One region of the Geobacillus thermopakistaniensis genome, then DNA from elsewhere that is predicted to be linked to it. Evidence: a T-box and tRNA genes for the amino acid it is inferred to sense, from the RefSeq annotation. Region 1 holds a T-box; the other holds one or more tRNA genes.
The links. A T-box is a leader RNA that pairs with one kind of tRNA and senses whether it is charged. The one in region 1 lies ahead of alaS (alanine--tRNA ligase), so its partner is inferred to be a tRNA-Ala.
Positions count from the first base shown of each region.

Region 2: it encodes a tRNA-Ala, which carries the amino acid that the T-box ahead of alaS (alanine--tRNA ligase) is inferred to sense. The anticodon was not compared.

Region 1 covers NZ_AYSF01000111.1:4,305-7,700, forward strand. The annotation lists gene T260_RS1000000139245 (YrzQ family protein) at 1-86, shown strand, start outside; gene T260_RS122335 (AI-2E family transporter) at 205-1,266, shown strand; T-box leader at 1,314-1,538, shown strand; gene alaS (alanine--tRNA ligase) at 1,585-3,396, shown strand, end outside.
Region 2 covers NZ_AYSF01000053.1:1,868-5,263, forward strand. The annotation lists gene T260_RS128415 (DMT family transporter) at 1-523, opposite strand, end outside; gene T260_RS128410 (MgtC/SapB family protein) at 650-1,327, shown strand; tRNA gene T260_RS128405 (tRNA-Ala) at 1,400-1,472, shown strand; gene T260_RS128400 (DnaD domain protein) at 1,704-3,005, opposite strand; gene T260_RS128395 (thermonuclease family protein) at 3,243-3,396, shown strand, end outside.

The sequences.
Region 1 (3,396 bases):
CTTATCAGCTCGCCCAACGAAACGATTGGATGAACGGTCGCACGATGCGGAGGATGCGCCGCCGCTTGATGCAAGCGATCCGCTGACGGCGCTCGCCCTCGCCTTTGCGCGGGGGCGTCGCCTTGTGGCTGTCAAATAGTGCTAAAAGCGGTGAAGGCATATTTCCCGCCGCATCTCCTACACTAAACGGTAGGAGGTGTGGCGATGGGCGAGCAACAATGGCTGTCGTTCTTTCGCATCGGAAAATGGCTGCTCATGACGGCAATCATCTATTTGATCGTTCGGATGAAAGACGTTTGGCGGCCGGTCATTGATTTTATCGCAACGGTGTTGACGCCGTTTTTGCTGGCGTCGTTTATTACGTATTTGCTCTACCCGCTTGTGGAATCCATCCATCGCAAAGGAATGCCGCGCGCCCTTGCCATTTTGTTGATTTATTTGTTGTTTTTCGGTTTGGTCGGCTACGGCTTGTACCGCGGCGTGCCGCTATTCATCGCCCAGTTGCGTGAACTGGATGAACAGCTGCCGTCTTTGATGAATACATACCGCCAATGGGTGCGCCACATCCACGACGAGACGTCGAATTGGCCGCTTGAGGTGCACACGCGCATCGAAGCGATGTTTGCCGAGATCGAGCAGGCAGCGGCGGCCGCCGTCGCGATGGCGATCAACGCCGCCAAATCGTTCATCGGTTCGGCGGCGACGCTGTTGATCATTCCGTTTATCGTCTTCTATATGTTAAAAGACATCGATGTGTTGAAAAAAGCGATTTGGTACATGACACCGAAGCGGTGGCGTGGGCCGGGGATGACGTTTTTGAAGGATGTCGATGAATCGCTCGGCGGCTACATTCGCGGCCAGCTGTTCGTCTGTGCGGCGATCGGTCTGGCAGCGGCGCTCGGCTTGTGGCTTGCCGGCATGGATTATCCGCTGTTGCTCGGCTTTGTCATTGGCGTGACGAACATCATCCCGTATTTTGGCCCGCTGATCGGCGCCGTTCCAGCGGTCATTTTGGCTGCCACCGTCTCGCTGAAAATGGTCGTGATCGTGCTTGTCATCATTTTTACCTTGCAGTTTTTAGAAGGGAACATCTTGTCGCCGTTGATCGTCGGCAAAAGCGTGCATATGCATCCGCTTGTCATTATGCTCGCCCTCTTTGCCGGCGGCGAGCTCGCCGGCGTGCTCGGCCTCATTCTCGCCGTTCCGACGGCGGCGGTGCTGAAAGTGGCCATCGCCCATTGGAAAGAGCATTATGCTTCGCATTGACAAATGCTCTCTGCTTGTCTATAATCTTTCAATGAAAAAAGCGAATACATAACGCGATGACGGATCGAGTATGTTGCAGTCCATCTTAACGCGCGAGCTCGCGCACAGAGAGGAATTTCCGCGGCTGAAAGAAATTCCAGATGAAGGGCAACAGAAGGCTAATCCGGAGCGCAGGCAAAACCTGACGCAAGGCTGCGTTACGGCCAAAGAGGTGATGGGCGTTTTTTGCCCATAAACAGGGTGGTACCGCGAGCATAACTCTCGTCCCTGCAGGGGATGGGAGTTTTTTTATATAAAAGGCGAAAGGGGAGGATCATCATGAAAAAGCTGACATCCGCCCAAGTGCGGCGCATGTTTTTAGAGTTTTTCCAAGAAAAAGGCCATGCGGTTGAGCCGAGCGCATCGCTCATTCCGGTCGACGACCCGTCGCTGTTGTGGATCAACAGCGGCGTCGCGACGTTGAAAAAATACTTTGACGGGCGCATCGTTCCGGAAAACCCGCGCATTTGCAACGCGCAAAAATCGATCCGCACCAACGACATCGAAAACGTCGGGAAAACGGCGCGCCACCATACGTTTTTTGAAATGCTCGGCAACTTTTCGATCGGCGATTACTTCAAGCGGGAAGCGATCCATTGGGCATGGGAGTTTTTGACGAGCGACAAATGGATCGGTTTTGATCCGGAACGGTTGTCCGTCACCGTCCATCCGGAAGACGAGGAAGCGTACAACATTTGGCGCAACGAAATCGGCTTGCCGGAAGAGCGGATCATTCGCCTTGAAGGCAACTTCTGGGACATCGGCGAAGGCCCGAGCGGTCCGAACACGGAAATCTTTTACGACCGCGGCGAAGCGTTCGGCAACGACCCGAACGATCCGGAGCTGTACCCAGGCGGGGAAAATGACCGCTATTTAGAAGTATGGAACCTTGTCTTTTCGCAGTTTAACCATAACCCGGACGGCACGTACACGCCGCTGCCGAAGAAAAACATCGACACCGGCATGGGCTTGGAGCGGATGTGCTCGATTTTGCAAGACGTGCCGACGAACTTTGAAACCGACTTGTTCCTGCCGATCATCCGCGCGACCGAGCAGATCGCCGGCGAGCGGTATGGCGAAGATCCGGACAAAGACGTCGCCTTTAAGGTGATCGCCGACCATATTCGAGCCGTGACGTTCGCGATCGGCGACGGGGCGCTGCCGTCAAATGAGGGCCGCGGTTATGTGCTGCGCCGCCTGCTCCGCCGCGCGGTGCGCTATGCGAAACATATCGGCATTGACCGTCCGTTTATGTACGAACTCGTCCCGGTCGTCGGCGAGATTATGCACGACTACTATCCGGAGGTGAAAGAAAAAGCCGATTTCATCGCCCGCGTCATCCGGACGGAAGAAGAACGGTTCCATGAAACGCTCCATGAAGGGCTCGCCATATTGGCGGAGGTGATCGAAAAGGCGAAAGAGCAAGGAAGCGACGTCATTCCGGGCGAGGAAGCGTTCCGCCTGTATGATACGTACGGCTTTCCGATCGAGCTGACGGAAGAGTACGCCGCTGAAGCGGGCATGACGGTCGACCATGCCGGATTTGAGCGCGAGATGGAGCGGCAACGCGAACGGGCGCGCGCGGCCCGGCAAGATGTCGATTCGATGCAAGTCCAAGGCGGAGTGCTCGGTGACATTAAAGATGAAAGCCGGTTTGTCGGCTACGATGAGCTTGTTGCCGCATCGACGGTCATCGCCATCGTCAAAGACGGGCGGCTTGTCGAGGAAGTGAAAGCCGGCGAAGAGGCGCAAATCATCGTCGATGTGACGCCATTTTACGCCGAAAGCGGCGGACAAATCGCTGACCAAGGCGTGTTTGAAAGCGAAACAGGAACAGCGGTCGTCAAAGATGTGCAAAAAGCGCCGAACGGCCAACATCTTCATGCGATCATCGTCGAACGCGGAACGGTGAAAAAAGGATCCCGCTATACGGCGCGCGTCGATGAAGCAAAGCGGATGCGCATCGTAAAAAACCATACGGCGACCCATTTGCTCCATCAAGCGCTAAAAGACGTGCTCGGCCGCCATGTCAACCAAGCGGGGTCGCTTGTCGCCCCGGACCGGCTTCGTTTTGACTTCACCCATTTTGGG
Region 2 (3,396 bases), on a different contig from region 1:
GTCGCACCTCTTGGCCGAACAGCCAATACGCCGTGACAAACGCGCACGCAAGCAGCGCCAATCCATCGCCGTACAGCGCTTCCCCGCTGACGCGGAAGTCTCCCCAGCTGATGAGGATGCTGCCGATCATGGCCAACACCGCGCTCCCGACCGCGCCGACGGTCAACCGTTCGCGGAAAAACAACGCGCCGCCTGCGAAGGCAAACAGCGGCTGCAGCGTCACAAGCACGACCGAACTGGCGACGGATGTATAGTCGAGCGATTCAAACCAAAGGATAAAATGAAAGGCAAGCAAAACCCCAGAACAAAGCGAAAACAGCCAATCGCGCCGGGAGACGCCTCGGAGTTCGCTTCGATGCCGGAGGAACAACGGCGTCATGATGGCGACGGCCAAAAAGAGCCGATAAAAGGCGATCACCGCGGACGGCGCCTGCGACCATTTGACGAAAATGGCCGATGTTGACACGGCAAGCGCGCCGATGAATAGAGCGGCATAAGCCTTTGCTGTGCTTGGCGGCTTCATGTTTCTGCCAACTCACTTTCTACGAAAAGGAGTGTGCGCCCTGATCTACCACTTTCATGCGGAAGGGCGGACAAAAATGGTTCACGAACGTTTTCTTACATTATACCATGAACGAGGTGAGAAACGATGATGTTTGATCCGTTCCTCAAACTAGGGATTTCCGCCATTCTCGGGCTGATCATTGGGCTGGAACGGGAATTGAAGCGAAAACCGGTCGGTTTGAAAACGTGTCTTGTGATTTCCATTTCCAGCTGCTTGCTTACAATCGTTTCGATCGAATCGGCGTACGTCTTTCCGCTCAAAGACCATATTACGATGGACCCGCTTCGACTGGCGGCGCAAATTGTGTCCGGGGTCGGTTTTTTAGGAGCAGGCGTCATTTTGCGCCGCGGCAACGACAGCATCACCGGGCTGACAACCGCCGCGATCATTTGGGGGGCGGCAGGGATTGGAGTAGCGGTCGGCGCAGGCTTCTATTGGGAATCGGCGTTCGGCGTCGCGCTTCTCATTGTCAGTGTGGAACTCATTCCGTTTTTGATCAATTTTTTTGGACCAAAGCAGCTGCGCGAAAAAGAGGTGCTGTTGCAAATCACCGTGGCGGACGCCAAAAACATTACAAAGGTCATCGACCATTTAAAACAACAGGACATCAACATTAAAACGATGCGCATTAAAGACGTTGAAGAGAATGAACATTTGCTGAAACTAAGAGCCGTCATTGACCAAAAGCGCTCGACCGCCGAACTTTACTACGTCATCCGCTCCATTGACGATGTCGTGCACGTTGATATTGAAAGCGGGTGATCAAAAAAGGATTGCAATTGTCCGCATCCATATATATAATGGGACATGGACAGATCATCCATATCCTTTTTTGGGGCATTAGCTCAGTTGGGAGAGCGTCGTGCTGGCAGCGCGAAGGTCACCGGTTCGAGCCCGGTATGCTCCATTTGCCCAACCCTTGCCGTGCAAGGGTTTTTTATTTTTGTTTCGGGAGATGGCGATGAGCCATCCCCCTGTGAACAAATTCCCAAAAGAAGCCTCCCACCATCTAAACGTGAAGGGGCGCCAGCACCAGTGAACGACCTGACTGAACCTCAAATCGTGGGGCACACAAGAAATCGCTCGGTTCACGTCCCGTCATGAGATGAGACTCCTCGGACTCTTACGCCCTTCGGCTTCATCCGTCCGGGTTGGTTTTGTATTTTTTCAGACGTTCCTCCAACTCACGGCGCGCCTGCTCGATGTCAAAGTCGTCGTCTTCCGGCTGGCTGTAATCCATCTTCAGCCAATCCGGCACGATCTCGGTGCGGATCGGTTTCCGCATCGTTCTGCCGCCATCGGATGAAGGCGGGGCGGATCGTTGCTTCATCCGCTCTTTTCGAAACGCCAACCGCGCGGCGCGCACTTCGTCCACGGTGCGATACCCTTTTTCCGTCCAGTCGCGCAAAATCGTTTCCACGTACACCCACCGTTTGGCGCCGTTTTCCACCGCGATTTTCAATGCTTCCAACACCAATTCCTCGGACGCATCGTCCACCCATGCATTGATCTTTTCCCGCAAATAATCGCCGATCACGCCAAACCCGTTTTCCTCACAGAAGCGAACGATCTCCTTGTATGTGCGCACGCGCGCGTCTTCTTCGTCTTCTCTTTTGATCTCTGATGTCATCTCTGTTGTCGTCTCTGGTATTGGTCTTGTCAAATTGAGCACCTCGACCGCCCAGTTTGACCAGCTGGATGGTTCATTTTGCGCAAATGGACGGACTGTTTCGCCCATCGTCTGCTCATTTTGGCCGATCGAAACGCCATCGTAAACGGCCGAAATCTGATCTTGTTGAATCGTCGAAACGCTGCTTTGCCTCATCGACCCCCCATCTTCAGTGGGCAAAACCCTATTTTGAACCGTCAAAATGCCATCTTGAGCCGTCAACATCCCCCCTTGAACCACAGAAGCGCCGCCTTGAACGGCCGAGATGCCATCTTGCACAATCGAATCCCCATCGTGCGTCGTCAAACCCTCATCGTGAACGAACGAAACCCCGTTTTGAGTGAACGAAACCGCACCTTGAACGATCGAAACACCATTGTGCGCGGTCATCACGCCATCATCTGCCGCCTGCCCATGTTGTCCGTCCGACATTTCTGATATTTCTTTCGTTATTTCGGCCAGTTTGTCATAGTCGATCCGATACCATTTCGTTTTATCGATCTTGGAGCGGTTGAAATTCGCCGCGACGATGATCCCCATTTTTTCCAGTTTAAGAATGATCCGGCGAATCGTGCTTTCCGACCAGAACGGGAATTGTCGCTGCCAGTCTGCATACGTGTTGTACACCCACTTATAGCCGTCATGGACGTTTTCGCTTTTCTTGAGCCAATAATGCAGCTGCTGAACAACGATGCTTTCGTTCAACCCGATCGCCAAAGCGAGTTGCGGCAAAATGACCAACGGTTGATCATCGAAAAGCAAGTTGGACATGTCATCCTCTCCCCCTCAGACGAGATGTTTCCTCATCGTTCCACTTTTTTGATAAACTTTATCGTGAACGAACGCAAACCGCCTAACAGCGCGATAACGGCCATATTGGCTTGATTTTTCGCTGAAAAACGGAAAAAACCGGCATAACATGTGCGATCGTGTGCTGAAACCCATCCATTGCGGACATCCGGTTTTTGTTCAAGAGGAAGAAATGTTTTTCGAGTGGAGGGATCGTTTTTGAAACGAATGGTCATATTCTTGTTTTGTTTCCTGTTGATGTTCCCGATTTCCGCTTTTGCCCACCCTGGCGAGCTTGATGAGTTGGGCGGGCACTTCCGCGGCAGCGACTGCGTGTATTTGCTCCATGAGCCGACTGCGCTGGCGAAGCAGG